DNA from 3 places in the uncultured Acetobacteroides sp. genome. Region 1 is predicted to be linked to each of the others. Evidence: riboswitches for the same ligand, from Rfam matches in the RefSeq annotation. Region 1 holds a riboswitch; each other region holds the start of a gene.
What was found. Region 1 has a riboswitch for cobalamin ahead of ACHZA1_RS12765 (TonB-dependent receptor domain-containing protein). Riboswitches for the same ligand answer to the same signal wherever they lie in the genome.

Region 1 (10,786 bases):
GCTGCCTCTAGCGATCGCTATAGCTATCCTACGTTCAGCCTTTCTGCTTCAAATTATAAGGAGGGTGCATCCTACAAGTTCACATTTGCCCTTGTCGACTCCCTTGGTCACAAGCAAAAATACCTTGTAGAAGGTGTCGACTTTGATAAAACTGTAAAACGCATTCAGTAGCATCCTATTATTTCAGGGATAGAGAAGAGTTACGCCTTAAAAGAACGCCCCCGCAGCTGCGGGGGTGTTCTTCTATAGCGTTATTCCTTCTCCATTTTAATGTGCAACGTCGTCATCTTCCCATCGGTAATGCTCACAGTTTGCGTTACGGTAGCAAATCCAGCCTTCTCAATCGTTACCTGGTAAACCCCTTCTGGTAGATTCTTTATCCTAAGCATCCCTTTGGTCGCTGTTTTCTTTTCTACGGGCTTGCTGCTTTTGGCGGCAGTGGCTATCCCTGGTTTAGCAACAGGCGTAAGTACTATTCGAGCACCCTTTAGCGGTTCCCCATTAACTGCACTTGTTACCTTGGCGGTAAGCGATAATGTCGTACTTTTCTTGCTAGGCAATTTTCTATTCGACTTATATCCAGTATAAAACTCAGGATGGCTGAGCCGAACAAGCTGCATCAGCAGATCGATCTTCTCTAGTATGGCTTCGTTTGCCGAAAAAAGCGCCTTTAGCTGCTGGGTTAGCGCTACTGCCTCATTGCGTTCTATGCGCGTACTCGGGATAGTCGTCTCCATAAGGCCTATGGCGCTCTTCAGCTCCTTTAACCCATCAGCCGTCACCCCATACTCCTTTAGTGGCTCTAGGTTCGCGCTGGCTCTGCTGTATATGAGATTCGCCCGATCAATAAGTTTTCCATCCTTAATGTGCGATAGTATCGACTCCGTGCATTTCACCTCATTGGCAAGAACCGGATTCTCAACCATCTTCGCAAACACCATCGTTTTATTGGCTATGTCAAAGGTCTTGTTAATAAGGCTTGTTTTAATTTTCTCCTTCTTTTCCGATACGCCCGCCGTGCTGGCCGATTTCTTCTCTTTTATTAAACCTATCTGTAAGAGATTCCCGCAGTACTGGGTGTATAGCGGTCCAAAGTTGGGCAGTAAATCGGTAATCGTTTTCTTGTTACCTAGGAAGTCGCGGATGGTAATCTGCATCTCGTAGCTGTTTTCTTGAGGGTTGGTCATATTCTTTGTTCTTTTTCGGTTTTTAATGTGGCCATTTCTTTTACTCTTTGCAGAGTTTTATAAAAAAACAGCCATTGGTTTTGATATGTTTAAAAAAATCATGTTTTTTTTAATGTCTGTTATCTTTTTGCTTTCTGTCAAATAAATTGCAGGACAAATTGCATCAATACCGATAGCACTCCAACCCATCCCATTGTTGCATAATGTACTTTTGCGCCCTCATCAAGCATTCAGGAGCTGCGTAATGCACTTTTGCACTCTCACCAAGCCATTTAGGAGCTGCGTAATGCACTTTTGCGTCCTCACCAAGCCATTCAGGAGCTGCGTAATGCATTTCAGCGCCCTCACCAAGCCATTTAGGAGCTGCGTAATGCACTTTTGCGCCCTCATCAAGCCATTCAGGAGCTGCGTAATGCACTTTTGCACTCTCACCAAGCCATTCAGGAGTTGCGTAATGCATTTCAGCGCTCTCATCAAGCCATTCAGGAGCAGTAAAACATCATAAATAGTTGAATCTATTTCTTAGCAAGCATCACCCGCTAAATTCTACTATTTTTCTTTTTCACTGTAGAGCCACGAAAGCTATTCCATTTTCATTATAGCCTATTTCGATAATCCCCAAAGGCAATAAAAAAGGCCGCACGATTTGTCGTGCGGCCTTTTTTATAAATATATTTGTTTAGTTGAGGAAATATCCGCTATTAGGGCCAACTCCTACAATGTATTCCTTAATTTTGCTTCCTGTAGCGTTATAGCGAACCACCATATTGCTATTTGCATCAGTCCAATCGGCAATCATAACCATAATTTCTCCGCTTGTTGGGTTGAGGGCAAAGCCATATATACCATCAGCCTTTATTAGAGGAGTTGTTGGTGCCAATTTCGCTGTAATCTCAAGCTTGTAAATGCTAGGATCTCCGTATGCACCTCCATAGTAAATAGCATCCTTTGCGCTATTAATTGATAGCTTCTCAGGGTGATAGCTTCCTAGGTCAATTTTGGTTGATACTTCATAGGTTGATGGCGTTATTTTACAAAGCATCGCGTTAGTATTAACCTTGTCGTAGTCGGTATAACCAGCACAAAGAACCCAAACTGCACCATTCTTATCGGCTACAAATTTCTTTGGACAATCCGCTACTGTCACAGTCTTCTCGATTGTATTGGTTTTAATGTCAATTACAGATACCGTATTGTTTTTGTCGTATCCACCGCTATTTGCCACATACAGTTTGCCATTATTAATAAGTATGCCTTCTGGTCCTGCTCCAACCTTAATTGATCCGGTAACCTTGTTGGTTGCAAGATCAACCACCGCTACTTCATTGTTAGTCCATCCAGTTACATATCCAGTTTTCCCATTAACAGCCATATAGCGGGGATTCGCTACCGAAATTGTAGCATATTTCTTACACGAGTACTTGCTTACGGCAACTACCTTATTCGACCCATTGAGAATTAAGTAGGCCGAAGTGTCAGCCTCTGCGATGCTTTGCAGCACATCGCCAAGAGCCTCTTTGTTCACCTTGTAGTAAACATCGTTGGCTAGGCTATCGCCGGTGGCGTAGTAGAGCGAGATTGATGCATTATTTTTTCCATAGTTCCCCTCATTGGCAATTACCATCCCTTGGGTTAGGTCGTAGCGTTGCTTAGGCTTGCTTGTCGAGTCATCATTTTCACAAGCCGTAAACTGTAGCGTGGCGCCAACAAGTAGGGCCGCATAAAGAAGCTTCTTCATCTTTCTATTTTTTGTTTATTGTTGATTATTCCTGTTGTAGGTGCATTCTGCGGCTAATTCTACCTTCCAAAGCTTACCGATATCCCGGCCTGAAAGGTTCTTAGCGGAAGCGCATAGCCTTTTTGCATCTGATACTCCTCGTTCCAGATATTATCTATTCGGGCGAATGGGCGTAACCCTCCCCAGTTGAAATCGAATGTTTTGTCCACTGCAACAGAGGCCACCCAAAACGGATTCAGCCAGTCGGTGTTGCCGATGTAGTAGCGCCTACCCGTATACGATTGCGTATACCTAATGCTAAACGATTTCGCTTGAACGTAAATGGCCGCGCTTCCCTTGTACTTGGGGGTATACATCAGCTGCATCCCCTTTGTCGGCGATTCTTTTGTTTGATCTGTCGATCGGGTGAACATCCCCGACACATCTACCCCCAGCGTCATTCTATCCACCTGCTGTTTCACCGTAATGCTGGCTTCCGCGCCTCTCGACCATGCCTTTCCCACGTTTATCGGGCTCCATACTGATCCGTTTGGCTTCCACTGAATCCAGTTGTTTACATTGTTATTAAAAGCCGCAGCTTTCATCGACAGCAAAAAACCATTCTTTGTATGTAGGTAGTCCAGCCCCAGCTCTTCGCCGTAGCCCTCTTCTGGTTTTAAGTCCTGATTACCCCATCCCTTCCAGTACAGATCGTTAAACGAAGGAATACGGTAGTTCCTCGATGCATTCCCCCTTAGTTGAAGCCCCTTCATCAACCTTTTTTGTATTCCCACCGACCATGTCATGGGCGATGCCTTTCCATCAACCAGCTCCTGTCGGATGCTAGCAAAGCTCTCCAGCCCTATATCATCAGCTTTAAAGCGATATCCCAGCACCCCGGCTGGCCGGTAGCGCTCCTTGATCTCAGGATAGTTGGTCGAGGTTGCTCTCTCGTACGATGCGTTGATTCCCCCCTCCAGCGTACTCTCAGCGCTAAGCTTTACGATGGCTTCCCCCTCCAGCAATCCCTGAGTGGTGTGGTGGTTCGATCGTTCTATGCCAGGGTTGCGGTAGTTTTCCCAGTCGCTAAACAAGGCCGACTTAATGTTGAAGTCAACCCGGTGGCGAGTGGCCTGCCACTGTGCAGTTGCCCTTAAAAAATGGTTGTAGTCGTACTCGCTGCTCATGGTGTTGCTCACCATCGGCGGGTACTGGTTGTAACCATCCTGCCCCCAGAGCGATACCACCATCCTGTCGTTGCCCGTTAGCGCAAACGTGCCGGTTTCCATTATTCCTCCCTTGCGGTAGCGGGCGTTTATCTGCCTGTCGCGGTTGTCGCTGCTGGTAATCTTGTAGTTGTTCTCGGCTTCCGTATAGAATAGGCGAGAGGATATCGCCATTTTGGCCCCGCTGTAGGTATATTTGGCTCCGGTATAGGTCAGTCCGTAGCTGCCCACCGACTGCATCACCTCGCCGCTGCTTCCCGTTCCAAAAGGCAGCACATTGTCCAGGTGAATCACCCCACCAATGGCTCCGCTGCCAAACAGCGCGCCGTTTCCGCCCTGCTGCACCACCACCTGATCCACGAAGAAGGTTGGAATACTTCCAAAGCTAACGCCAGCATTCATCGAGCTCTGCAGGTTTATGCCATTCCAGAGCACCGCCGTGTGCGCCGAGCTCAGCCCTCGCAGCGAAACGTTCGAAGTTCCCCCAGGGCTGTAGCTATTCACGTTTACGCTAGCTTGATTCGATAAAAGATCGGTCAGCAGTGCGCTGCTGTTCTGCCTAAGCTCAGTAGGCGAGACGATTTTTAGTGATAGCCCCGACGAGTAGCGCTTCAGCTTGCTGCTAACCACCACCTCCTTCAGCCTTACCGTATCGGATGTGGTCTTTTCATCGATGGCTGTAGGGCCATATACGGACAGCGCGCTAAGTAGAAAAACGTTTAATAACATGTTTTAGAAATGATCAAAATCGTTAGCGATTCAACCACTTAAAACCTGCGAATAAAAAGAAGTGATGCGAAAAGTAATGTAAGATGAATTACATCGAGCTCTTTATCCGAAAGCTATAAATGTTCCAGTTTTGGCAGGTCTTCTGGCTTGCTCCCCTTTTATCCGCCTTCCCGTCCTCAATCGGACAGTGGCATTTGGATGGTGATAAAAGGTTTTGATGGAGCTTACAGCAGCGGTAACTGCTCGGGTTTCTCACCCGATTCCCTCTTCGCTCCGCTTGTGGCGGAGACCAAAACTGCGGCAAAGATAGATTTAATTTATCTTCCCAAAGGCGGCATTAGCTTTTTTTCTTCTCGAATTCCAGTCTCGTCTTCCCAAATGCAGTTACATGCAGATCTAGTCGCGGATTCCTCATCAACAAATAAATAATTTTCTGTAAGATGCTTGTTGATACAATAATAAGTATACATTTGCAGTAAGCTTTATTCAGAAACAGATGCAGGGCGAACGGATCTTCCAGTAGCTCTGCATCTTTTGTTTTACGACATCCCTTGTTAACCTTCCTCATTTACACCGCCTAATGCCAAATCTTGCTAAAAATAAGGCGTTTGGCTTTATGGTTTCATGTCTTTTCCGATAGACTCAGTAGCATTGTTAATGTAAACCATCCCATTTCTATATGGTAAACCATCGGCGAGCAAGCTAAACGGCACCCAACAACTTTTTCTCCGTAATCATCATGGCGAAGCTGGAGGCGTTAGCCGACATCCCAACTTTCCGACAACGGGATATACAAGATTGGCACGAATCCTTGTTTGAGCAAGGTCGCCTCCGCAGCATTTCTCAAAGTAGTAATCGCCTTAAGGCGATTACCTTATCTTAAGCCAAGACATTCTACCGCAACTGAGCGAGTTAATTCGTGCCAAGGGCTTTTCTTTTCTTCTGCCCTTCAAAAAGAAAAGAAGGTAGAGGTCTCTTCCTTTAGTAGATTGCTAGCGGCTATTAAGCGATTCTTGAATTCAGAGGCTATGTTCAAAAGGCAAAGGCTTATATGCTAAATCTAAGGCGTTTGGCGGATATTCGCAGAAATAGCTAACTTCGTGGCGGATGTGTTACGTTTGCATCCTTCATCTTAAATCTATATGCGACAAAGTAAAAAGGACGCTATTCGCCTCAACAAGCTGATTAGCGATGCAGGATTTTGCTCGCGCCGTGAGGCCGACGAGTATATTGCCCAAGAGCGTGTTACCGTAAATAGCCACACCGCAAAGGTTGGCGACCTCGCGTTTAAAACCGACTTTATTCGAATCGATGGCGAGCCCCTCCGCTTCGTCGAAAAGGTGGTCGAGCAAAAGCGAAAGCCTGAATTTCTCTCAAAGCGAGTTTCCCGGAATACGGCCGATGGATCCAAAAAGGAGAGACCAGTCAAAGCAGAAGCAGGTAAAAACGAAAAGTTCGCGGAAAAGAAGAAATCGAGCAATGCCGACAGCATTAAAAAGGATGCATCTAGCGCTTCTGCACCTTCAAAATCATCCCCTTCAAAACCCGATAAGAAGACAGGATCGGCAAAAAAGTGGTTTTCCGGGCGTAAAAAGTAGCGGTATTGCTGTATTCTTATTTATTCATTTTATAAGTTTGTAAGACCATTACGGCTAAGCCAAAAGCCAGCATTAAGCATGTTCCGAAAAATAGCTGCAACAATATCTTTGTTCACCCGAATTCCCATTGCCCGATGGATGTCTATTTCCCATGTCGATTATGGGCGTACGGCACCCTATTATGCAATTGCTGGATGGGTAGTAGGAGGTCTTACCGCGCTCGTCTTTTACCTGGTTGACTATCTTTTCACTCAGCCCGTTACGGTAGCAATCACCCTAACGTTCTCTATCTTCCTAACAGGAGGTTTACAGGAGGGGGGGCTGGCCTACTTCTTCGACAACCTCGGAGGAAGGCACGGGCAGCGCTTCTACATCAAGAACCGCACCGATAAGCAAATCGGAATCCAGGGCATTCTTGGCGTTGCTCTGGCTCTGATACTCCAGTTTTCCATTCTTCAGGAGCTAAGTCCTGCTCTAGTTCCCTGGCTAATACTTTCGGGCGAAAGCCTCTCGCGTTTGGCGACCATAACCCTGATTGACACCAATCGGTACTTACGTCCTAAAGAGGGGTACGATGCAGCCCCTGCTTTTGGTAAGTTAGGCGTAGATGGTTGGCTCATTGTTCTTATCACAGGCTTACTCCCTTTCTTCCTAACCCTTAGGTTGAAGATTTGGGTGGCAATAGCACCTCTTATTGCAGTCCGAATTATTATGCAGATTTTCTTTAAACGATTCAGGGGAGGCGTAAACTTCGAAGAGTGCTTGGCAACGCAGCAGTTCTGCTTGATTGCGTTCTATCTGGGAGTATCTGCAATACCGAACATTTAGCAGCATGCATATAATGTAAAAGCCCCAAAGATTTCTCTAAGGGGCTTCTTTATTTTAGACGAGTCTGTTGCCTTTTTTCGACCTTGCGCTTTGTTGGGGCATAAACGCAAAAAAGGGTAAGCTACTTACATCGCACCGCTACAACCGCCTACCCTTGCTACCTTCCGGTCCTGGGGGGATTCAGCAGGAGCTGGTCGTGTAAGACTTACCCGGGCACAAAAGTACAACAATTTCCGAAGAAGCCAAATAAAATGCGTGCGCATTCCCCAAATCTCTTATCTTTGACAATCATTAACCGTATTAAACAACATGTTATGGAAGACGAAAAAAATCCCTCATCAGTAATGCTAAAGTCCGCTGCAACAAATGGAGCAATTTTAGGCTTAATCTCAATTCTATTTGTAGTAATAACCTATATGACAGGTGATATTTACAAGGGAAATGTTTGGTTAAGCGTGCTGAGTATGGTCATATCAATTGCCGCTCTTGTCTATTTTGCCCTAAGCTATCGAAAAACAGCTTGTGGTGGTTTTATTACCTATGGAAATGCTTTTATCTACTGCTGGCTTACCTATATCTTTGCAGGCGTACTCTCTATCGCCTTCATGGTACTTCTCCAAACGGTCATAGAACCTAACTACATGGAAAAAATGGCCGATGTTCAGCGCGAAATGCTATTGAAGAAAGGACTCTCTGATTCTCAGGTCGAACAGTCAATTGCAATGGCCTCAAAGTTTCAAACTCCACTTTATATTGCCATCATAGGTTTTCTCGGTAATGCGCTTGTTGGTTTGGTAATTAGTTTAATTACTGCAATCTTTGTCAAGAAAGATAAGCCTGTGTTCGAGTAGCAGGTTGTTTTTGATAAATAAAGGATAATGAGTAAGTTAGATATTTCGGTAGTAGTTCCGCTGTACAACGAGGAGGAGTCGATTCCCGAGTTGGTAGAGTGGATTGATAGGGTGATGAAAGCCAACGGCTTTTCGTTTGAGGTTGTTATGGTCGACGATGGTAGCACCGATCGTTCTTGGGATATTGTAGAGGAGTTAGCAGCAAAGTATCCGTTTGTAAAAGGAATCAGTTTCCTTCGTAACTACGGGAAATCAGCTGCACTATATTCCGGTTTCGACGCCGCCCAAGGCGAAGTTGTTATTACAATGGATGCCGATTTGCAGGATAGCCCCAACGAGATCCCCGAACTTTACCGAATGATTGTCGAAGAGAAGTACGACCTCGTGTCAGGCTGGAAGCAGAAGCGCTACGACCCAATAGGGAAGCGTCTCCCCAGCAAATTCTTCAATGCAACCGCTCGTTTTGTAAGCGGTATTAAGCTTAACGACTTCAACTGCGGACTTAAGGCGTATCGTCGTAAGGTTGTGAAAAGCGTAGAAGTCTATGGCGAAATGCACCGCTATATCCCTGTTCTTGCCAAGCAGGCCGGCTTCAAGAAAATAGGAGAAAAAGTAGTAGAACACCAAGCTCGCAAGTATGGCGTCACGAAGTTTGGCTGGGAACGCTTCATTCACGGCTTCCTCGATCTGCTTTCCGTTGTGTTTGTATCTAAGTTTGGGAAAAAACCAATGCACTTTTTTGGAACCCTAGGCATTATTACCTTTTTAATAGGCGGAGTTTTGTCCGGGCTCATGATTGGTGAAAAGATTTACCACTTGGCCAACCACATGAAAGTGCGTGAGGTTACGGCACAGCCTCTATTCTACATTTCATTAACGCTGGTGATTATCGGAGCACAGCTCTTCCTTACCGGCTTCCTTGGTGAGTTGGTGTCAAGGAGTTCTAGCGAGCGAAATAACTATCAAATCGATAAAAGAGTATAGAGAAAAAGAGCAAGTTCTTGAATTCAAGACTTGCTCTTTTTTTTGTAGATGCTGCTTTGGTCTATCACTTTCCTTTGTAGGTAGAACGCTGCTGCATTTCTATCCTTTGCTGGTCTAACTCGATGGTTCTTGTCTCCGTTGGTAAAATTAGTACGGGATAAATTTCAGAGATTAGCAGATAAATGCTAGATTCGCAGTGTCAATTTGTGTGATTCTTTTGTATTTAAAACATGATAATAATGAAGAAGTTACTAGTTGCTTTGCTAGCGTTGGTTGTTTTGGCTGGAATAGTTTCGTCATGTGCTAGTTCTGAGAAAAGTTGTCCCGCATACCCTCAATCTCCCAATAGGAGGTAGTGGCTGTATTCTAGGGTTAACTTTTTTTAGGGAGTTCTTACGAATCCTTAAGGGATTCGCGATTAACATGACAGGCTGTGTTTCGAATTGATTAAGGGTTTTAAAATCAACAATATAAAACTATGTATAGGTATTATTATTGTTGTTGGGCTGTGGGAAGGGAATTGATGTATTCTTCAGTTTTATTATCTTTGTGAATCGATAAACAGCAATTTATTTCATTATAACATTTAAGCTATGGCTAAAATCAAAGTTGGTATCAACGGATTCGGAAGAATCGGACGCTTAGCATTCCGTGCTGCTCAAAAGCGTAGTGATATGGAAGTTGTTGCAATCAACGACCTTATCGATGTTGAATACATGGCCTACATGCTAAAGTACGACTCAGTTCACGGTCGTTTTGATGGCACTGTAGAAGTAAAGAATGGACAACTTATCGTTAATGGTAATGCTATCCGCGTAACTGCTTGCAAGAACCCAGCCGACATTAACTGGGGTGCTGTAGGTGCAGAGTACGTAATCGAATCTACAGGTTTATTCCTTACTAAGGAAGCTTGCGAAGCTCACATTCAAGGTGGTGCTAAGCGTGTTGTTATGTCTGCTCCATCAAAAGATGACACCCCAATGTTTGTAATGGGTGTAAACCACACTACTTACAAGGGCGAGCAATTCGTATCAAACGCATCTTGTACAACTAACTGTTTAGCTCCTCTTGCTAAGGTTATCAACGATAAGTTTGGTATTGTTGAAGGTCTTATGACTACCGTTCACGCTACTACCAATACTCAAAAGACTGTTGATGCTCCATCTGCTAAGGATTGGAGAGGTGGACGTGCTGCTGCTGGCAACATCATCCCTTCGTCAACTGGTGCTGCAAAGGCTGCTACCAAGGTTATCCCTTCGCTAAAGGGTAAACTTACTGGTATGTCTTTCCGCGTTCCAACTCTTGACGTTTCTGTAGTAGACCTAACTTGTCGTATCGAAAAGTCTGCTACCTACGATGAGATTAAGGCTGCAGTTAAGGCTGCATCTGAGAACGAATTGAAGGGTATTCTTGGATATACTGAAGAGGCTGTTGTTTCTAGCGACTTCATCTCAGATCCTCGTACCTCTATCTTCGATGCTGAAGCAGGTATCATGCTTAATCCAAACTTCGTTAAGCTTGTATCTTGGTACGACAACGAGTGGGGTTATTCTAACAAGGTTCTTGACCTTATCGCTCACATGAGTACTGTAAAATAGTTTAAGTACTATATAAATTAAATAAATTAAGGCCGACTATAGTCGGCCTTTTTTATTATCTGAACATT
Region 2 (10,786 bases), 560 kb from region 1:
TGCTCAACGGAAGGTACGACACCATCTGTGAGCCCAACTCAGCAGCCTTTGGCGGAAGCAAGCATGTGGAGGCTATTGTTTACAACGGGGGGCATCTGGAAGGCCCTCGGGCGCTAAAGGAAGGGTACTTTGGCAGGATTGACCGGTTTATCGGCGGCCTCGATAAGGACGATATGGATGAACGCTCATCAATCCACCCCTACGCCATTCTTTTATCAGTTATTTCGATTGGATTAATCTTCCAGGCTATTCGCCGGAGAAGATCTTTCATCTAGCACCACTTTAACAACAGCACCGTAGTTCACCTGCTGGGCAAAGGCTTCCTCGGGCGAGCGCATGCCCAGCGCCACCCACAGCGCGCGAATGAAACCAGCATGGGTAAAGAGAAGCATCCGAACATCCTCACCATCCCAACTCTGCGAATTGATAAAATCGGAAGCGCGATGGCAGACGTCGGCAAACGACTCGCCGTTGGTGGCCCGCTCGGTAGCCCAAGCATCGAACCAGCGCTGAAGGTGCGGGTCGCCGATGTCGCTCCACCGCCTATTCTCCCAATCGCCGAAGTGCATCTCCATCAGGCGAGCATCGGTGGGGCAATCGGCAAAGCCGCAGCGCTCGGCCAGCTTGGTGCAGCGGCTCAGCGGGCTGGAGTACACGGCATCGAAGGGAATTCCCTTAATCGTGTTTCGTACAACCTCGGCTTCGGCGGAAAAGGTCACGGCAAGGGCAACGTCGGTTTGCCCGTAGCAGGTTCCGGCAGGTGCGGCAACCGAGGTGTGGCGGACGAGGTAGAGATGAATCATGTTTCTGTTTAGTATCAAGATTTTGGGCTGCAAAATATCATGCGTCTTGTGTTTTGTGTCTAACATCTAAAGTCTACAATCTAATATCTTGCAGTATAATCACCGCAACGTACCAGGCAACCTCGGCGGAGGTAATCAGCATGCCGCAGCAGTCGCCGGTGTAGCCGCCAATTTTGCGCTTTAGGTAGATAACCGTAGCGGGCAGCGTGCAGGCTGCAAGGACAAGGGCCATCAGCCCCATCCATCCGAAGAAGTAGTAGCCCGTGGAGGCTGCCACCACCAGCGAAAGGATAAGCTGAATGGGCGTCATTGGAATTAAGCCAACTTGGATTTTGCTGGCTTCGATGGTACGGGCGTAGGGCAGAAAGTTGGGTAGCAGCACGCCTATAAAGCGCCCCACAACGGCTCCAGAGATCAGCAGTGCCGTTACTTTATCCGATGAAATGCTTGTGAGAGCACCAAACCGAACGATAAAAAGCAGTATCAGGCTGATAACACCGTAGGTTCCGATGTGCGAATCCTTCATGATGGCAAGGATGCGCTCCTTGTTAAGGCCGCCGCCAAAGCCATCGGCGAAATCGGCGAAGCCATCCTCGTGCAGCGCCCCGGTGAAGAGCACCATCGCTGCCATGGTGAGGATAACCGCAAAGTGGAACGGAAGCACCTTGGCAAAAGCTATCCAGCAGGCTGCCCCGAAGAGCCCCACCACCCAGCCAGCCACCACGGCGTAGGGCAGCACCCGCGAGTAGCACTCCTTGGGCGGCATCATCAGCCGGTATAGGGGCAAACGGGTGAAGAAGCTGATGGCGGCGATTAGGTTTTGTAATGTTCTTTTCATTGCTTTCGATTTAAGGTAGGATGAGTGTTTGAAAAGTTCTTAACCCACCCTGCCTCCCGTCCGAACGGGAGGATAATCTACATCTATTATAAGGCATGCTTATTCCTTTTTCTTTCCCATAGAATCAAACGCCCCGCTTCGGTAAATTTTATCAATTACCTCTAACATCGAGAATCCGCCATCTCCCCAGAAGAAGTGAAAGTAGGAGGCCAGCGTTCGCTTCTTTAGGTAGATGCCCGTGCTGCAGGGATTGTTGGTGGCGCTTAGCACCTCGGCAACCGAAGCCGGCAGTTCGCCCTCCGAGCGGCTGTAGTGGAACTCGTGACCGCGAACCTCAACGCCGCCCAGCATCGCCTTTCGGTAGCCCAGCGTGCATTTGGCATCCCTAAAGGTAGTGCCAAAATCGAAGATGCCAACCATAGGGTAGCAGGTGCCATCCTTAAGGGTAAGGTGGCTGCCGAGGTAGATCATTCCGCCACACTCGGCAAGCATGGCGCCACCGCTACTGCAGTAGCTTCGGATAGATTCCATCATCGCATGGTTGGCCGACAGCTGCTCGGCATACAGCTCGGGATATCCCCCAGGAAGGTAAACGAAGTCGGCATCGGGTAAGCGTTCATCATTTAAAGGCGAGAAGTAGGTGATAGCCCCCTGCGGCTCCAACGCCTCGATGTTTGCCGGATAGCTGAAGCTGAATGCAGCATCCCGAGCTACAGCAATCCTTATCTTTTCAGATGATGGTGCAGGCTGCTCAACAAAAGTAGGTTTAGCCGATGCTGTAACCTCCAGCAGCCGGTCGATGTTTACGCTTGTAAAGATGGAGTGGGCAGCCTTGTCGCATATCTCGTCTACCATTTTGGTATCCTCGGTTTGCAGCCCAAGGTGGCGCGACTCCAGACGGAACTCATCGTTCTTGGCAATCCATCCCAAAGGCTCTACCCCAACCTCTTCGGCTGCCATCTTCAGCAGTTGGTAGTGCGAGGCGCTTCCCACAAAGTTGAAGATAACGCCAGCCACCCGAACCTCGGGATCGTAGGTGGCGAATCCCTTTAGCAGCGGAGCCACCGAGTGCGCCATGGCCTTGGCGTTTACCACCAGCACCACAGGGATGCCGAGCGTCTTGGTCACCTCAGCGCTGCTTCCCAGCTGGCGGTCGTACCCGTCGAACATCCCCATTACCCCCTCAACAACGGCTACATCTGCCAGAGAAGCCTGACGGGCGTAACGCCCCCGTACGCCATCGGCATCGGCCATAAAGAGGTCGAGGTTGTAGCAGCGGCATCCGGCCGCCACCTCGTGCAGCTTGGTGTCGAGGTAGTCGGGCCCGCACTTGAAGGGTTGCACCTTCAACCCGCGATCTTTCAGCAGGCGAAGCAGCGCCAGCGTTACCAGCGTCTTGCCCGAGCCGCTGTGGGGCGCGGCTATGAGGAATTGGGGGATATTCATTGTTTTTCGAATGTTTGGGTAGAGACAACGCATGCCTTGTCTCTACCTCTTTGCAACTTTTTAAAATTTCGATCTTCTTTGCAACTCCGAACCCACCCCTACCCCTCCCATGGAGGGGATAAAGTGCATCTATTTACTTCCTATATTGTTAATAACGATCGGCGCAAATCTGTACAATCAGCGTACCCTCACTAGTTAAAGCTACGGGTAACCTTGGCGGCGCTGAACGAGCTCATGTTGTTGATCATGCAGACAGCCGACTCGATGATGGGGTAGGCCACCAATGCTCCTGTTCCTTCGCCCAACCTAAGTTCGAGCTGTAGCAGCGGCGTGCCGCCAAGGATGTCGAGCATCAGCTTATGCGCCCCCTCGTTGCTCTTGTGCGCGTAGATGCAGAAGTCGAGCACCTCGGGATGAAGGGCTGCGGCGGCCATCAGCGAGGCGGTAATGTTGAAGCCATCGACAACGATAACCATGCCCAGCTCAGCTGCCCGAAGCATCCCTCCGGTAATCATGGCCATCTCGTAGCCGCTGAAATGCGCGATGATGTCGAAGGCCGATCTGTCGCCCTTGTAGCTAGCCTTGGCACGGGTAAGGACATCGAACTTATGGCGAACACCCTTATCGTCGAGGCCGCTACCGGCACCTACGGTCTTATCGAGAGGAACGTTGTGCAGCATCGTCATCAGCATCGACGAGCAGGAGGTGTTGCCAATGCCCATCTCGCCAAAGCTTACCACGTTCGACCCCTCGCGGTGGATATCGTCCACCACCTCGGCGCCACGCTCTAGGGCAAGGTGCAGCTCGTCGTGGGTCATGGCTGGCTCGTGCAGGAAGTTGCGCGTGCCGAAGGCAATCTTCTTATGGACAACTTCGGGCATGCCGCCGAAGTCGTGGTCTACTCCCGCATCGACAACCTTTAGCCCAATGCCGTGCTGGCGGGCAAAGACGCTAACGCCCGCACCACCGCCGATGAAGTTGTACACCATCTGGCGGGTTACCTCCTTCTTTGTAGCGCTCACCCCCTCGTCGGCAATGCCGTGGTCGCCCGCAAACACGAGGTTGTAGGGCTTGCTAAGGGTTGGGGTTAGCGTTTGCTGGATAACGCCAATCTTTAGCGCAGTCTCCTCGAGCAGCCCAAGCGATCCCTTTGGCTTGGTGAGGTCGTCGATCTTATCCTGCAGCTGGGCTGCAATGGCCCTATCGGGTCGTTTGATGGAAAATGTCTTCATTGTCTTCTCTATTTTGTATCACGATATGCGTATCACGTATCTCGAGCGGTCGGTTACCAGGTTTACCCCGTCGGTTACCACTTTTTTGTGCCCGGTTACCAAGGTTTACCCATCGGTTACCAAGTTTTGGGCGTCGGTTACTAAGGTTTACCCGCCAGTTACCTATTTTTTGCCGTCGGTTACTAGGTTTTACCCGCCGGTTACGGTAACTGGGCACCAAATACTAGTAACCGACCGCATCAAAATGGCAACCAGAATGCCGCATAGAGCGCTTCCTCCTCTTTGAGCAACAGCAGATGCGGCAAAATTCCGCCCAGCCCTTACAGGCTTGGCTTTACGATTACGCCCTTTCAGGGCTTGTGTATCTTCCTTTAACTTCGTCTAATTTCTGAAATGACTTCATCTAGTTTCTTTACTAAATCTAAACGGCCTCACCTTCTCCTCTGGCAGGTTGGCCTTAAAGCCGTCGTAGCGAGCTAGGGTGAAGAAGAGGTCTGACAGGCGGTTAATGTAGGCGGCTATCCAAGCCTCTACACCGCCCTCTTCAACAGCAGAACAAAGCGCGCGCTCTGACCGTCGGATGGTAGCACGTACGATGTGGCAAAGGGAGCTCACCTCAGTCTGACCGGGCAGGATGAACTCCGTGCTTTCGCCCATCTCCTGGGTCATCTCCACCATCCACGCTTCGCAGAAGGCAGCACCATCCTCCACTCTAGGAGCATTCGATGGTCTTGGCGACTCGGGCAGGGTGGCAATATGCGACATGGTATGCATCAACCCCATTTGTACGGTGTACAGCCGCTCCTGCCAGGGATGATCGTCGCCCAGCTTAGTGCGTAACAAGCCGATGAACGAGTTGGCCTCGTCGATGGCGCCGTTGGCCTCTATGCGGCAGTGGTTCTTCGGTACGCGGATGCCGCCTGCCAGCGATGTGCGGCCCTTATCGCCGCCACGGGTGTATATTGGCATGTTTGTTTGCTTTAATTAGCACAGAGGCTCAGAGGTACAGAGGTACACAGAACACTACTTTCCTCTTTTCTATGAAACTCTGTGTTCTTCGTGCCTCTGTGCTGAAATCTTAAACTATTTCACCTTTACAGGAATACCCGAAACCATCAGCACCACCTCATCGGCTATTGATGCGATGTGCTGGTTGAGCCAGCCCTGCATGTCGGTAAACCTTCGCTGGATGGCATTCTCGGCATGACCTCCCATCCCGATCTCGTTGGAGATAAAGATGAAGGTAGCCGGCTGCTCCACGAGCCGCGCCAGCTCCGCCTTAAGCTCCCCAAGAGACTTCTCGATGTCCGAATCGTTATCGAAGAAGAAGTTGGTAGCCCAAAGGGTCACGCAGTCGACCACCACCACGCGGTTGGCAAGGTTGTGCCGACTAAGGGACTTCTCCTCCTCGATGTTGGTCCACATCGGACCACGATCGGCCTGGTGGCGCTCCACCCGAAGGCGAAAATCGTCGTCCCAGATGCGCGAGGTGGCGAGGTAAACGGGGTTGTCGGCTAACTCGAGCGCCAACCGCTGAGCGTAGCTGCTCTTACCCGAGCGCTGACCACCAGTAATGAGAGTAATTTTAGATGCCATCCAACAAGTATTAGAAGTTTATAGTAGCCTTCATCGAATACATTCGTCCGGGAAGGTTGTAGCCGCGCTTCTCGTAGTAGTTCTCGTCGGTCACGTTGCTCACGTAGCCCATCAGGCTTATCTTTTTGGTTACATCGTAACCAAGATATAGATCCAAAGTCATCATCTGAGGGTAGCGTACCTCCACGTACTGATCGTAAAAGCTCCAGTTGCGATCGTAGCGGTAGCCAACGTATCGTCCCTTAAAGCCTGCCGATAGCTTATGATTCTTGTAGTCGGTTCCATAGACAATATTATTATCGGCTACATTAAGCATACGGTGGCTCATCTTGCCCAAGCCGTACTCGTCGAGTTCCTCGTTAGCATTTAGGATAGAGGTCAACTTGATGTACGAGGTTAGGTCAAAACGATTCTCTGCAAGGTAGCCAAAGTTGTAGGCAACGCTAACCTCGAGACCGTCAATAGTACCGTTGCTGGCATTCTGGAAGGTGTTAAGTCCCTTAATGACGCTGCCATCGGAGTAGATGAACTTTCCATCAGCGTTGGTGGTGTACTTCACCCCAAGGTTGTTAAGGTTATCGGCAGTTACATCCACAAAAACCTGTACACCGTTATTCTTCGACTCCGTTCTAAAGTAGCCTAGTTCGGTGTTCCATCCATTCTTATCGTACGACACCCCAAGATCGAACGATTTCGACTCCAAGTTCTTCAAATCCTTATTTCCTACGGTGATGGCTACCGTCTTATTCTTGGTATCGAACACCTCGGAGTAGCCTGCCAGCTGGTAAACATCGGCATAAGAGAAACCGCTTCCAGCATTTGCCTTAATTGCAAGACCAGGAAGGACCTTGTAGGTTATACCTAAGCTAGGGCTGAATATTGTATTGTTCTCCGTATTGGCAGGATTGGTCATCTTTTCGGTTTGCTTTAGCTCATACTTATTGAAGTCGTAACGACCACCAAGACTAGCGAGCAGCTTACCCTTAAAGAATTCAAGATTACCCTGTACGTAAAGTCCAAGGTTTCCAAGGGCAAAATCTTGATTGTAGGGTTTGATTCTCTCTCCAGCATTGCTGTATCGTTCGCTGAGCGATTGCGAGCAAGCATAATCCACACCGATGGTTACATAATGCTGGTTAAAATGAACGATGCTCTGCGCTTGAACACCTTTCCACTCCAGCTCTTGCGATATGGACAGGTAAGGCTTCACAAAAGCATTCTTCTCGAAGATCACCTCGTTGTCCGACACATCTCGTCCAAAATACCCCTTAACCATGGCGGAAATATTTCTACAGATCGATCCGTTGAGCGAGATATCGCCAGAGGTGTAGGTTAAATCTTTGCGGGTTGGAGATGTTCCAACGGCAATGTCGCCGGGCGACTCCACATCGTTGGCAATAGAACGGTTTACGTAGGCATTCAGCCTCCAATCTCGGCAGATATCGTAGCCCAAGCGTAGATCCATGTTGGTTTTGGTATACTTGGTAAACGGACGGGTATCGCCATCGCCACGCTTGTCGGGATCGGTAGTTTCAGCCCCGGTCTTCTTGTAGAAGTTGGTAACCTCACCGCCATCGAGCCATCCCCTAAAGATGTTGCCCTTGCCCATCTTGTAGTCTTTGGGGTTATTCGAAATGGAAAATCCAGCATCGAAATCGAACTTCGGAGCGATAGAACCACCAACCGACACCGACGAGTTTACCTTGTCGCACGAACCGTAGCTGAATGATGCTGTGCCACCAACAGCACCCTTGCTGTTTTTGGTGATGATGTTTACAACGCCTCCCATTGCCGTTGGACCGTAAAGCGCCGATGCAGGACCTTTGAGCACTTCAACCCTTTCAACGTTCGATAGATCTATCATGCTTAGGTTAGCACTTCCCGCAGGGCGACCGTTTATTAGTATTAGCGTTTTGGAGTTCAACTTCCCATTTTCGGGGCGAAAACCACGGATGCTCACCCCCGAAAGAATTCCAGGATATTGCACCACATCGAGCCCCGCATTTTCCTTAAGAATAGAGGTCAAATCTTTTTGTGGAGCCCTTTCTATAAGAGCTGGATGAATCATCTCTATACGTTGAGAGACGTTCTCCTTCTTTACTGCCATCCGCTGTCCAACAACGACTACCTCATCTACCTTGAGGTTCATCTTTACGCTGTCCGATTCGTAGGCACTTGCAGCACCTGCTGTTCGAATTAATCCGGCAACAAGTAGTGCCGCAACTAAAACCTTTTTCATTTAATGGTTATAAAAATTAAACAATAGCCCTACTCCCACGAGGGCATCATCGTTTGCACCTACAAGGCAGGTTTCCTGGCTTCCGTCGCATCGCTGTGCCTTCCCACCGTTAGGCAGTGACCATTTATCAGGATGTTGTTGACGGTTACAGTAGCGGGTCTGCTCAGGACTTGCACCTGATTCCCTTTTAAAGGCGTCCCTTTCACCTTGCGGTAAGGAGTATATCAATTTTTCAGTTCTACTAGTAACTCATTTATTGTTTCAAATTCCATTTCCTTACAGCCAACCGAAGCCAGTTTGTACGGTCTCGTGGCATTTCTATCTACCCAAAGACGACTATCGGTTGCAGCATCTTTCTTTGCTACGGCAATTCCGTTACGATGAAGTGCTTTTTCGATCCAGAAGTGGCTTCCGGCATCGGCATCAAGTGATATTATCTTCTCGTGCTTCTCATTTAGGCGAAAGCGTCCGATGCTTCTATCGAAGATGATGCTATCGCGCTCGAAGTAGGAGTTGAACATTCCCGAAAGTACCAAGTCTTCTGGAGCTCCACAGGCAACCTCTCGCTCCTTACCCATTAGCCAAAGCTTATCGGAAAGATCGAGCGCTAGGTCCAAATCGTGGGTTGAGAGAAGTATCGCCTTCTCCATTTTATCGGTGAGCTTGCGCAGCAGCATGGTAATCTCTATACGGCTTGGAAGATCGAGGAAAGCCGTTGGTTCATCTAGGATGATTATAGGCGTTTGTTGTGCAAGAGCCTTTGCAATCATCACCTTTTGCCGCTCGCCATCGCTCAGCGAGCTGATGCGCCGGTGGGTTAACTCCTCTATTCCGACACTACGAACAACCTCCTCGATAATTGCATGGTCTGACGAAGTAAGCCTTCCAAAGAAACCCAAGTAAGGATGACGACCTAGGGCAATAACCTCGTAAACGAACAGATCGCCCATCGCCACCTGATCTGTTAGCACCACGCTTACCATCTTAGCCCTCTCGTGCTGCGAGAAGCTGTCAATAGACCTTCCATCAAGCAATATCCCTCCCGATAGCTTAGGCTGAAAGCCCGCTAAAGTTCTCAGAAGAGTTGATTTCCCAACCCCATTAACACCAAGCAGCGATGTTAGCTCGCCTTTTGCCAAGCTAAGGTTCATCTTCTGGTGCACCACCTTTTGCTCTCCACGTAGTTGGTAGCCTATATTAAGATCGTTCGTTTTAAGTAGGTCTCTCATGGCACACTTTTTTAGTTCAAACCTTGACTCTTGCTCCTGTTAAGGATTACGTAAAGCATCACAGGACCTCCAAGCATTGACGTTATCGCATTTATAGGAAGTATTGCACCCGAAGAAGGCAGCGTGGTTAGCAGGTTGCATAGAAGAGCCAGAAGCGCTCCAAGTATCAGCGTAAATGGCAGCAACGAACGATGATCAACAGAACCGAGCAGCATCCGAGCAATATGGGGAACCGCTAAGCCTAGAAAGGCAACCGGTCCACAGAATGCGGTGGTTACAGCAATCAGCAATCCGGCACTAAGAAGAATAAACAGGCGAGTCTTTGAGAGTGCTACTCCCAGATTCTCGGCATATCGTTGTCCCAACAACAGCGCATTTAGCGATTTGATAAGTAAAAGCGCAATGAGTAGCCCAACGCTTACAGCAGCCACAAAGAAAGGGATCTGCTTAAGCGATACGCTGGAGAAATCGCCCATGCCCCACATCACAAAGGCGTGTGCATTCTCGTGCGAGGCGTAAAAATTCAGTATTGATATTGCCGCCGAGGCGATATAGCCAATCATGATGCCTGCAATAAGCAATACCAAGTTGCTTTTTATGTAATTTGATAGCACTAGTATCAATCCAAGAATAGCCGATGCACCAACAAATGCCGAAACGATGATCAACAGGTGCCCACCAATCCCCAGCGAACCGTACTGCCCCATGGTTCCACCCAAAAAGAGCATAACGATAGCCACACCAAGGTTAGCCCCTGCGCTAATCCCCAAAAGTGATGGTCCTGCAAGCGGATTCTGAAACATGGTTTGCAGCATTAGCCCGCTAACGGCAAGAGCCGCACCTGCAAAAAGCGCTGTAATGGCTTGCGGTAAGCGCGTAACCAGCACTATGTTGGTCCACGAAGTGCGCTCGCCCTCTCCTCCTAGAAGAATTCGGGTTACAGCATCAATTGGGATATGGATAGAGCCGTAGGCAAGGTTTGCCACAAAGAGAATGGCAATCAGCACCACGCAGGCAACCACAACCGTCGTATTTATGGCAGGTCTTCTCATTACTTCATAACCTGTAAGTAAACCTGCTTATGCTCGGGTAGAAGCTCCGGATGAAGAATCTTTACCAAGTCTGCAAGAATAACATCAGGCTCCATAATCCCCTTCTCGTAGTACGAAATTCGATTGGTATTGCAATGAATAACCCTGTGATTCTTGTAAGCCTTAAACATCTTGTAACCATCGTACTCCTTACCAAGATCGTCGTAGGTCATATCCTGAGGCTTGTTGTACTTTACCAGCCAGTAGTCGGCATTTTCGGCACGCTGGTAAACGGCTTCGAAGGAAAGCGGAATTGCCTCGCTCTGCTTTACATCATCCCAAAGGTAGCGAGCTCCGGCATCCTTAAAGAAG
Region 3 (10,786 bases), 570 kb from region 1:
GTGTTGCTTGGATCTGCATTCCGTCAACAAGGGGGGAAGGAACCTCAGCACAGAGCGTAAAGGCGTAGTTCTTCGAAATATCAACAGAAGGTAGTTTTATGGCGCTTTTTAGCGTGCTTGTGGAGGCATCTTCAATTGGAATAAGCGTGTTGGCTCTTTGAATCCGAGAGCTTAATTCTTGAGCATTATTGGTAACTACAAAGTTGCTGATGGTTTTCGGAATAGGCGGTTCGACGTATTCGGTGTCATTTTTGCAAGACGTAGCTGCTATACCTAGTACCGCAAGGACTACTACAAACTCCCTTCTAATCATTTGTTGGTTTAGTTATTTGAGCTGATTTGTTAAGCACTATTGCTTATAGGCATACTTAATAACAAGAGTTTACCGCGTAATGTTTTTTTATCATTACTATTTGTACTCGTCAGATTGATGGAGTAGAAGGGAGGCATTTAGATTTGCAGGTAAAAGAAGCCCTGCAGCATTATTGGTACTGCAGGGCCGCTGATGAGTTGCCGGAATATGCACCTAACAGCTCAAATACTTTTGGGCAAAGTCTACCACGTCTTCGCCATTAGTGAGGTGGTACACCTGTATGCCGAGCGAATTGGGTGTAGAAAGGTTCTGAGCGCTATCGTCAATAAAAAGCGTTTCCTCGGCTTTTAGCTTGTTTTGGTCGAGCACCAGCTGGTAGATTGCCGGATCGGGCTTACGCAGGCCTACCTCGTGCGAGAAGTAAAGCTTCTCGAAGAGGCTATCGAGTCCGTTGATGCCATGCTCCTTGAGGAGCGAGGCGTAGTAGCAATCCATGTGTATCTGGTTGGTGTTGCTTAGCAGGAACGTTCGGTAGCGATCCTTTATCATTGACAGGAAGGCGAGCCGGTGCTTGGGGTAGTCGAGTAGCATGGCATTCCAGGCGTTGTCTAGCTGTTCGTCGGTAATATCGAGATTGATGATGCGGCGAAGCTCATTTCTGAACTCGGAAGGGGATATAGCACCGATTTCGAGGTTATCGAAGAGGTTCGATTGGGACGCTTGGCTGAAGAGATTCTTGAAATTCGTAACTCCCAACCCTTCAAATGCCTTTGCGGTTAAGTGGTAGTCGATATTGATGATTACACCGCCAAAATCGAAGATGATATTCCTGATAGCCTTAGTATTTACAGGCTTTGCTGCTGAAAAATCCATAAAAATTGCAGAATTCGTTTTGTAAATTCTCTGCAAAGATGTAAGTTTGCACAACGAAATCAAAAAAAGATTATCGGGGCCTATAGCTCAGTTGGTTAGTAGCACCTGACTCATAATCAGGGGGTCGCAGGTTCAAGCCCTGCTGGGCCCACGAGCAAAACGAAGCGCTTACAAGTAGTTGTAGGCGCTTTTTTTATGCCGTAGCGCGAATAGTCATGCTGCATTTTCACCCTAAAATGCCAGTCCTGTTAATCTACGGTTTGCAGGTGAATAGTCTTTTCGGCGGTGTTCCCCGGAAGGTCGGAGGCGGTTGCGGTTATTTGGCAGCTGGCGTAGCCGTGGTGCTGCTGGATGGTAGCGTAAATCCAGCGATCATCCGTACCCTTTGCTGCAGAACCTGATTCTATAACCTCTCCGTCTGCGGTATGAATGGCTACTTGAACCGAGGCCACCATGAAGTTGTCGGAAGCACTTACGGTAATGGTGCCGCCGGCTAGTCCCTTATAGAGGCTTGCGTCAATGGCGTCGATGCGAGGGGCATTAAGGTAGTCGGCAATGGCAACCTGATGGGCAGACGTACAGCGTGCGCTTATTCTTGATGCATAAAGTTCCTTTAGCTGCGGATTGCCCATCGAGGCCTTAGCGTAGGCTACGGCTAGCCGAAACCGCTCTTGGCCTTCCTGCTGCTTTGCCGTACGGGTAGCAGGTTTCTTTGGCTTTGCCGATACGATGGTTTGCCCGTTCAGCTGGCGGAACACGAGCATATCGCCCAGCATCCCCCTTATTCCTTTTACGATGATGTTATCTGCAACCTTTGCCATGTAGCTACTATTGGGTACAATGAGAGCATACGAAAATGTATGCCGCCTAAAGGTAGTAAAAATCATGGCATCACAGCGATTCTTTTCCGGGGAAAGAAGGAGGATCTGTCAATTTGACAGCGAGGTGTGTTCGGGGTGTGTTCGGACTCCGTTCGGACTTCGTTCGAGAAACCCTTTATTTTGCATGACATATTGGCATCGCAAGAGCGCTGCTTCGCGGGGAGGTCAAGTCCTGCTGGTTTTGCAACGGCTGGATTTCTGCTAGTGCAAAAGTTGCAATCTACCGGGGGTAGATCGGATATTGTCAGCGTATTATTCTGTGGATGAAAAAGGGGGTACCCGTTGGGAACTGCGAAAATCTTACTCATTCGCCATTCGCGCTCAACAACATTTAATAGAATGAAGATTCTGCAAAGGTCATTGGCTATATCAGAAGGTCTAAAGGTGAACGAGCAAACTGTAAAAACGCCCAGTAAGCCACAGACCGTTAAGTTTGAACTGTTCAAAGAAGGGGGCAGCAGTGATGGATGATCTTACCGTTTACGCAAAAGTCCTAGATGCTGATGGAACGCTTTATACCAGCAAAGCAGGTGAGGTAACGCTTACTTTTCAGGCTGTTGAATCAAAATCGATTAACGCAGAAGCAGCCTCCTTATATTAATAAGGCAGAAATTAAGGGTGCTGGGATATCGCTTAGCGGAACCTCTCCCTCTCCTAAAGGACGTATGACCCTAGATGTAAAAACTTCAAAAGCGAATTAGAAAGGGGGCTACTTTCATTTACATATGATAAAATGGAGAGGTGTGTTTTTATTACTGTCCATATTTGTTTACTGAAAAGTTGGTTATTAAAGGTGTTTGATATTTGATAAAGGTATAATCTTCGAGTGTGCCACCATTTTCATGTTAAGTTAAGATGGATAAGAATAGGAGAACTGCCTGTTTTTTGCAATTCATCGCAGATTCTCAGTTCCACATTCCCTTTTTCGAAAAAAACGCCCACCTCAATGGTCTCTTACAAAGGCGAGCAACGTTCGTTAACGCGTTAAGGTATGGTGTAGGGGTTGCGGAATCGGAAAATAGGCGTACTTTTGCATCCGCAATCGGGAACAACGGCGCCTTCGCAGGGAGGGCTAGCGGGAACGGGAGCGAGGCTCTTTAACATAAGCGGCTTAGGAGGTAAGCCGGAACGGACGAGGGAGTAGCGAGAGCACCGGCCGCCCAGAAGGGTTTTAGGACGGAAAGCCGCGAAGGGGCAACCGAAAAAAAAGTTGGCCAACCGCTTGGAAGTTTCGAAATAAAGCCTACCTTTGCAGCCCGCAAATGAGGGAGCGGGTCGCTGCGAAGCGGCAAAAAGTAAATAGGTTCTTTGAGGAAGTGCAGTGAAAAGATAGAAAACGATTAGGATGATTTATTAGACTAACGTAATCCTGATGGGCTAAGGAAACAACAGGGGAAGCAATTCCCCGAAATCAACATCTTCTACTATGGAGAGTTTGATCCTGGCTCAGGATGAACGCTAGCGGCAGGCCTAACACATGCAAGTCGAGCGGTAGAGGACCTTCGGGTCCTTGAGAGCGGCGCACGGGTGCGTAACGCGTATGCAACCTACCCTTTACAGGGGAATAGCCCGTCGAAAGGCGGATTAATGCCCCATGGCTCCCAGGTCCGGCATCGGATTTGGGGTAAAGATTTATCGGTAAAGGATGGGCATGCGTGCCATTAGCTTGATGGTAGGGTAACGGCCTACCATGGCTACGATGGCTAGGGGTTCTGAGAGGAAGGCCCCCCACACTGGGACTGAGACACGGCCCAGACTCCTACGGGAGGCAGCAGTGAGGAATATTGGTCAATGGGCGCAAGCCTGAACCAGCCATGCCGCGTGCGGGAAGAAGGCGCTACGCGTCGTAAACCGCTTTTGTCTGGGGGTAACCGCAGGGACGTGTCCCTGCCTGCAAGTACCAGACGAATAAGGGTCGGCTAACTCCGTGCCAGCAGCCGCGGTAATACGGAGGACCCGAGCGTTATCCGGATTCATTGGGTTTAAAGGGTGCGTAGGCGGCCCGGTCAGTCAGCGGTGAAAGGCTCCTGCTCCACAGGAGAGCTGCCGTTGATACTGCTGGGCTAGAATCTTAGCGAGGCGGGCGGAATGCGCGGTGTAGCGGTGAAATGCATAGATATCGCGCAGAACGCCGATTGGGGAGCCAGCTCGCCAGCTGAGTATTGACGCTGAGGCACGAAAGCGTGGGGATCAAACAGGATTAGATACCCTGGTAGTCCACGCCGTAAACGATGATGGCTCGCTCTTGGCCTGCAAGGGTCAGGGGCTTAGCGAAAGCGTTAAGCCATCCACCTGGGGAGTACGCCGGCAACGGTGAAACTCAAAGGAATTGACGGGGGCCCGCACAAGCGGAGGAACATGTGGTTTAATTCGATGATACGCGAGGAACCTTACCCAGGCTCGAACGCCGAACGAATATGGGGGAAACTTCATAGCCAGCAATGGCGGTCGGCGAGGTGCTGCATGGTTGTCGTCAGCTCGTGCCGTGAGGTGTCGGCTTAAGTGCCATAACGAGCGCAACCCCTATCGGTAGTTGCCAGCGGGTTAAGCCGGGAACTCTACCGAGACTGCCAGCGCAAGCTGCGAGGAAGGCGGGGATGACGTCAAATCAGCACGGCCCTTACGTCTGGGGCGACACACGTGTTACAATGGCCGGTACAGAGGGCAGCCACCCAGCGATGGGGCGCGAATCTCGAAAGCCGGTCGTAGTTCGGATCGGAGGCTGCAACCCGCCTCCGTGAAGCTGGATTCGCTAGTAATCGCGCATCAGCCATGGCGCGGTGAATACGTTCCCGGGCCTTGTACACACCGCCCGTCAAACCATGGGAGCTGGGGGGACCTGAAGTGCGTGACCGCAAGGAGCGCCCTAGGGTAAAACCGGTGACTGGGGTTAAGTCGTAACAAGGTAGCCGTACCGGAAGGTGCGGCTGGAACACCTCCTTTCTGGAGCGCCATCAGGGCGAAATCTGAGAGCTGCACTTCCCAAAAGATATTGAGCGCCACGAGGCAGACGGCCGCATCGGATGCGGGTGGCGCGCAAACGGTAAATCCGGCTTTAAAACCCGGAGGCACCAGAAGATCTTTGACGTTTGAGGACGAAGCGGCGCATGCGACGGAGTTGATCTCCGGCGGGTGCGCGGAAAGGAGTAAGAAAAGGGCGCACGGGGGATGCCTTGGGTCCTATAGGCGACGAAGGGCGTGGCAAGCTGCGAAAAGCCGCGGGGATCGGCAAGCACGAATCGATCCGCGGATACCCGAATGGGGCAACCCACCTGGCTGAAGGCCAGGTATCCGGAGCAATCCGGAGGCGAACGGGGAGAACTGAAACATCTAAGTACCCCCAGGAGAAGAAAACAATAGTGATTCCCCGAGTAGCGGCGAGCGAAAGGGGATTAGCCCAAACCCATCCGGTTACGGCCGGGTGGGGGTTGTAGGGCCTCCATTACCAACCACGAGCGAAGCTGAAGCCGCTGGAAAGCGGTGCCATAGCGGGTGACAGCCCCGTAGGCGTAGGCGAGTGGGCGGGGGAGGAACCCTGAGTAGGGCGGGGCACGAGAAACCCCGTCTGAATCTGGCAGGACCATCTGCCAAGGCTAAATACTCATAGGACACCGATAGTGAACCAGTACCGTGAGGGAAAGGTGAAAAGTACCCCGAATAGGGGGGTGAAAAAGACCCTGAAACCGTGCGCCTACAAGCGGTCGGAGCCCTTTAGTGGGGTGACGGCGTGCCTTTTGCATAATGAGCCTACGAGTTGCTCCTGTCCGGCAAGGTTAAGTGCGGTTACGTACGGAGCCGAAGCGAAAGCGAGCCTGAATAGGGCGAATAAGTCGGACGGGGCAGACGCGAAACCTTGCGATCTACCCATGGCCAGGATGAAGTTCCGGTAATACGGAATGGAGGTCCGAACCAATAAGCGTTGAAAAGCTTCTGGATGAGCTGTGGGTAGGGGTGAAAGGCTAATCAAGCTGGGAAATAGCTCGTACTCCCCGAAATGCCTTTAGGGGCAGCCTTGGACTTACCACCATGGAGGTAGAGCTACCGATTGGATGCGAGGGCCTCACCGCCTATCAAATCCTGACGAACTCCGAATGCCGTGGTGCGATATCCAGGAGTGAGCCGGCGGGTGCTAATGTCCGTCGACGAGAGGGAAAGAACCCTGACCGCCAGCTAAGGCCCCCAAGAGGCGGCTAAGTTGATGAAACGATGTGCGGCTGCAGCGACAGCTAGGATGTTAGCTTGGAAGCAGCTATTCATTTAAAGAGTGCGTAACAGCTCACTAGTCGAGCGGCTGCGCGTGGATAATAATCGGGCATCAAGCCGTCCGCCGAAGCTGCGGATAAGAAATTATGGTAGGGGAGCATTCCACCGGCGGTGAAGCTGGGCCGTAAGGTCTGGTGGAGCTGGTGGAAAAGCAAATGTAGGCATGAGTAACGACAAGGCGGGTGCGAAACCCGCCCACCGATAGACCAAGGTTTCCTGATCAACGCTAATCGGATCAGGGTAAGGCGGGGCCTAAGGCTAACCCGAAGGGGGATGCCGATGGACAGACGGTTAATATTCCGTCCCTGGCCAGCGCTGCGATGGGGCGACGAAGGAGTGAAAGGACCGCCCGGCGACGGAATGCCGGGTTGAAGGGTGTAGGTATAGGGTGTAGGTTAATAGCCGGATCCTGCCGAACCTGATAGTACCGCGAGCCCACGGGCAAGCGGATAGCGTCCCTAATCCGACTTCCAAGAAAACCCCCTAAGCATCAGGCGCTGGGCACCCGTACCGCAAACCGACACAGGTGGTCAAGGAGAGAATCCTGAGGTGCTCGAGTGAATCACGGCTAAGGAACTCGGCAAACTAGCCCCGTAACTTCGGGATAAGGGGCCCCCACGGTGACGTGGGGCGCAGCGAAGAGGTCCAGGCGACTGTTTACCAAAAACACAGGGCTCTGCGAAACCGAAAGGTGAAGTATAGGGCCTGACACCTGCCCGGTGCCGGAAGGTTAAGAGGAGAGGTCATCGTAAGAGAAGCTTTGAATCGAAGCCCCGGTAAACGGCGGCCGTAACTATAACGGTCCTAAGGTAGCGAAATTCCTTGTCGGGTAAGTTCCGACCTGCACGAATGGTGTAACGATCTGGACGCTGTCTCAGCCGTGAGCTCGGTGAAATTGTAGTATCGGTGAAGATGCCGATTACCCGCAACGGGACGGAAAGACCCCGTGCACCTTCACTGCAGCTTAGCGCTGGTTCTGGGGTGGCGATGTGTAGGATAGGCTGGAGGCTGTGAAGGCGGTACGCTAGTATCGTTGGAGCCGACGTTGAAATACAGCCCTTCGCCACTTCGGGGCCTAATCCCTGATAGGGAGACACCGCTTGGCGGGTAGTTTGACTGGGGTGGTCGCCTCCAAAAGAGTAACGGAGGCTTCCCAAGGTGCCCTCAGCGCGAATGGCAACCGCGCGTGGAGTGCAATGGCACAAGGGCGCTTGACTGTGAGGCCGACAAGCCGAGCAGGTGCGAAAGCAGGGCATAGTGATCCGGTGGTTCCGCATGGGAGGGCCATCGCTCAAAGGATAAAAGGTACGCCGGGGATAACAGGCTGATCGCCGCCAAGAGCTCACATCGACGCGGCGGTTTGGCACCTCGATGTCGGCTCGTCACATCCTGGGGCTGGAGAAGGTCCCAAGGGTTCGGCTGTTCGCCGATTAAAGTGGCACGCGAGCTGGGTTCAGAACGTCGTGAGACAGTTCGGTCCCTATCTGTTGCGGGCGTAGGAAGTTTGAGGGGGTCTGACCCTAGTACGAGAGGACCGGGTTGGACGAGCCTCCGGTGTACCAGTTGTTCCGCCAGGAGCACCGCTGGGTAGCCGCGCTCGGTTGGGATAAGCGCTGAAAGCATCTAAGCGCGAAGCCTGCCTCAAGATGAGACTTCCCTTAAGGGCCGTGGGAGACTACCACGTTGATAGGCCGCAGGTGTACGCGCAGCAATGCGCTTAGCCGAGCGGTACTAATTGCCCGAACGAGCTCCGAGAGGGCCGCGCCCTTAGCGGGCAGACGCCGCTTCGTCCGAAGAATGTCAAAATCTAAAAGATATAAGATTTTAGACGCTAGATATTAGACGCTATATGAGGATTGAATGGCATATGCTATGAAGTCTAAGATCTAGGTGCTAAATACTAGGATCTAAAAGAAGACTTAGGTGGCTAGGCGGCGGGGCTCCACCCCTTCCCATTCCGAACAGGGCCGTTAAGCCCGCCAGCGCCGATGGTACTGCTACACCAAGCGGGAGAGTAGGTGGCCGCCAAACCTATAGAGCCCCCGACCGAAAGGTCGGGGGCTTTTTTTATGCCCTTACGGAAGGGGTTGTAAGCTGAGTATGGGAATTCGAAAAGCAGCGGTCAGCTTTCGTTGCGAGCGCATAGGACAAGATCCAGGATGGTGCGCTTCAGCTGGCTATCGATGTTTTTCTCAATATCGGTTTCTGTGACTTGGTACTCGTACCTCGACTTGGGAGGATTGGGTATGTAGTCGTAGGTATGGATTTCTAAAATCTACCTTGTGCATGACATTTTGACCTCCGTACATCCTACGGTGATCCTACGGACTGCTACGGTCTCTATCGGAGCAATTAAGGGTGTTGTTCTGTCAATTTGTCATTGCAAAAGTAGCAGGGTAAGGTGTTGTGCTTGCCTATTATTGGAATATCTTCAACTGATAGCTCGTCTTTTGATAAAAAATCCTCATCTTTGCGTCCGATAATTGGTATCCTGCTTGGGCAGGATAAAAGGGAATCCGATGAAACTTCGGAGCTGTACCCGCAGCTGTAAATTCCACTAAACGTTTTGAAGAATAGCCACTGGCACCTGGTGCTGGGAAGGTTTCAAAACGGGAATGAGCCAGAAGACCTGCCATTATCAACATATTCAGATGCTCCGGGAATAGAGCAGGTCGATACAGATTCTTAAGATTCTCTTTAAGCTCTGGATTAATCGCATCCTATCCTATTTGCAGAGCAATCACGCAACGTGAATCCTAAAAGAGAATGAGTAAGCACTCCCTTCGTCCGATAATGTTTGCAGGCACCGGCAGCGATGTTGGTAAAAGCGTTATTGCTGCAGCATTCTGCCGCATATTCCTGCAGGATGGCTTCCAACCAGCCCCCTTTAAGGCGCAGAACATGGCGCTCAACTCGTATGCCACTCCCGATGGGCTAGAGATTGGTCGTGCGCAGGCCGTTCAGGCAGAGGCGGCAGGCTTACCTTGCTCTACCGACATGAATCCCCTTTTGCTAAAGCCCACCTCCGACCGCATGTGCCAAGTAATACTCAACGGCAGGGTAGTGGGCAACAAGAGCGCTGCCGACTACTTCAACGGAGCCGACCGCGAGCAGCTGCGCGCAGAGGTAAACTCTGCCTTCGATCGCCTAAAAAACTCCTATAATCCCATTGTTATGGAAGGTGCCGGCAGCATTGCCGAGGTAAATCTTCGTTCGCGCGATCTGGTTAACATGTCCATGGCGCAGCATGCCAGCGCCGTTGTAGTTCTTGTTGCCGATATCGACCGTGGCGGTGTAATAGCATCGGTTTACGGCACGATGATACTGCTCACCGAAGAGGAGCGCAGGCTGGTAAAGGGCATCATCATTAATAAGTTTAGGGGCGATATTTCGCTATTTACCGATGGCGTTAAGATCATTGAGGACCTTTGCAAGGTGCCGGTGCTTGGCGTTGTGCCCTACTTTAAGGATATCCATATCGAGGCTGAAGATTCGGTGATGCTCGACCTAAAGAACCGCACCGCCGTAGATGGCAAAGTGAATGTTGTTGTGGTGCTGCTGCGCCACATGTCCAACTTCACCGATTTCGACGTGCTGGAGCGCGACGAGCGCGTGCATCTTTTCTACTCCAACAACGTCGATGAGATTTCGAAGGCGGATATCATCATCATCCCCGGAACAAAATCTACCATTGCCGATCTGTACGAGCTGCGCAAAAATGGTGCTGCTACGGCTATAGTTAAGGCATATAGGGATGGCAAAACGGTGATGGGCATCTGCGGTGGGTACCAAATGCTGGGCATGGAGGTGTGCGATCCGCAGCATGTGGAGGGTCCGATTGACGCCCTGCCCGGATTGGGCTTGTTACCTGTGCGAACCACCATGCTGGGCGAGAAAATTACCCGTCAGGTACAGTTTAATTTTCTGGATAATCCTGCAACCTGCGAGGGGTACGAGATACACATGGGCGAAACGGAGCTGCTCTCGGGCAATGCATCGGCGCTAAATGCGCTTAGCGGCGGCAATGCCGATGGCGTTCATGTAGATAACCGCTGCTTTGGGACGTACATCCACGGCATTCTCGACAATGCCGTTGTGATAGATCATCTACTAGCCCCTTTCCAATCGAAACTCATAACAAGAACCTTCAACTACAAGGAGTTTAAGGAGGAGCAGTACAACCTGCTTGCCGACCATATCAGAAGACATGTTGATATGAAGAAGGTTTATGAGATACTAGAAAATAGATATTAGATATTAGACGCAAGACGCAAGACAAAAGATATCTTGATACTTGTGTCTTGATACTAAATAAAAGAGATTATGCTTTTTGGTCACGGAGATGATGTACAGGCTTGTGGAGTTCCTATTGTAGGGAACTTTAGCTCCAACGTTTGGTACGATGGGTACGTTGCCGACTTGCAGGGTGTGGTATCGGAGGCATTAACCGGTATTA

Region 2: it holds a riboswitch for cobalamin, as region 1 does, so the genes downstream of both, ACHZA1_RS10460 (TonB-dependent receptor) here and ACHZA1_RS12765 (TonB-dependent receptor domain-containing protein) in region 1, are expected to answer to the same signal.
Region 3: it holds a riboswitch for cobalamin, as region 1 does, so the genes downstream of both, ACHZA1_RS10425 (cobyric acid synthase) here and ACHZA1_RS12765 (TonB-dependent receptor domain-containing protein) in region 1, are expected to answer to the same signal.

What each region holds. Positions count from the first base shown of each region.
Region 1 covers NZ_OY763328.2:3,084,152-3,094,937, forward strand. The annotation lists gene ACHZA1_RS12750 (RDD family protein) at 1-171, shown strand, start outside; gene ACHZA1_RS12755 (carboxypeptidase-like regulatory domain-containing protein) at 252-1,187, opposite strand; gene ACHZA1_RS12760 (DUF5074 domain-containing protein) at 1,867-2,925, opposite strand; gene ACHZA1_RS12765 (TonB-dependent receptor domain-containing protein) at 2,985-4,859, opposite strand; cobalamin riboswitch at 4,974-5,168, opposite strand; gene ACHZA1_RS12770 (S4 domain-containing protein) at 6,002-6,457, shown strand; gene ACHZA1_RS12775 (adenosylcobinamide-GDP ribazoletransferase) at 6,536-7,285, shown strand; RNA gene ffs (signal recognition particle sRNA small type) at 7,397-7,496, opposite strand; gene ACHZA1_RS12785 (DUF4199 domain-containing protein) at 7,600-8,136, shown strand; gene ACHZA1_RS12790 (glycosyltransferase family 2 protein) at 8,164-9,120, shown strand; gene gap (type I glyceraldehyde-3-phosphate dehydrogenase) at 9,714-10,718, shown strand.
Region 2 covers NZ_OY763328.2:2,523,360-2,534,145, reverse strand. The annotation lists gene ACHZA1_RS10495 (alpha/beta fold hydrolase) at 1-275, shown strand, start outside; gene cobC (alpha-ribazole phosphatase) at 234-803, opposite strand; gene ACHZA1_RS10485 (adenosylcobinamide-GDP ribazoletransferase) at 877-1,641, opposite strand; gene ACHZA1_RS10480 (cobyrinate a,c-diamide synthase) at 1,741-3,087, opposite strand; gene cobT (nicotinate-nucleotide--dimethylbenzimidazole phosphoribosyltransferase) at 3,279-4,319, opposite strand; gene ACHZA1_RS10470 (cob(I)yrinic acid a,c-diamide adenosyltransferase) at 4,719-5,288, opposite strand; gene ACHZA1_RS10465 (bifunctional adenosylcobinamide kinase/adenosylcobinamide-phosphate guanylyltransferase) at 5,403-5,915, opposite strand; gene ACHZA1_RS10460 (TonB-dependent receptor) at 5,926-8,154, opposite strand; cobalamin riboswitch at 8,202-8,379, opposite strand; gene ACHZA1_RS10455 (ABC transporter ATP-binding protein) at 8,379-9,383, opposite strand; gene ACHZA1_RS10450 (iron ABC transporter permease) at 9,395-10,435, opposite strand; gene ACHZA1_RS10445 (ABC transporter substrate-binding protein) at 10,435-10,786, opposite strand, start outside.
Region 3 covers NZ_OY763328.2:2,509,257-2,520,042, forward strand. The annotation lists gene ACHZA1_RS10385 (DUF4114 domain-containing protein) at 1-313, opposite strand, end outside; gene ACHZA1_RS10390 (HAD family phosphatase) at 527-1,186, opposite strand; tRNA gene ACHZA1_RS10395 (tRNA-Ile) at 1,263-1,337, shown strand; gene ACHZA1_RS10400 (hypothetical protein) at 1,435-2,007, opposite strand; gene ACHZA1_RS10405 (hypothetical protein) at 2,501-2,668, shown strand; rRNA gene ACHZA1_RS10410 (16S ribosomal RNA) at 3,491-5,010, shown strand; rRNA gene ACHZA1_RS10415 (23S ribosomal RNA) at 5,209-8,086, shown strand; rRNA gene rrf (5S ribosomal RNA) at 8,250-8,361, shown strand; cobalamin riboswitch at 8,798-8,982, shown strand; gene ACHZA1_RS10425 (cobyric acid synthase) at 9,097-10,584, shown strand; gene ACHZA1_RS10430 (aminotransferase class I/II-fold pyridoxal phosphate-dependent enzyme) at 10,654-10,786, shown strand, end outside.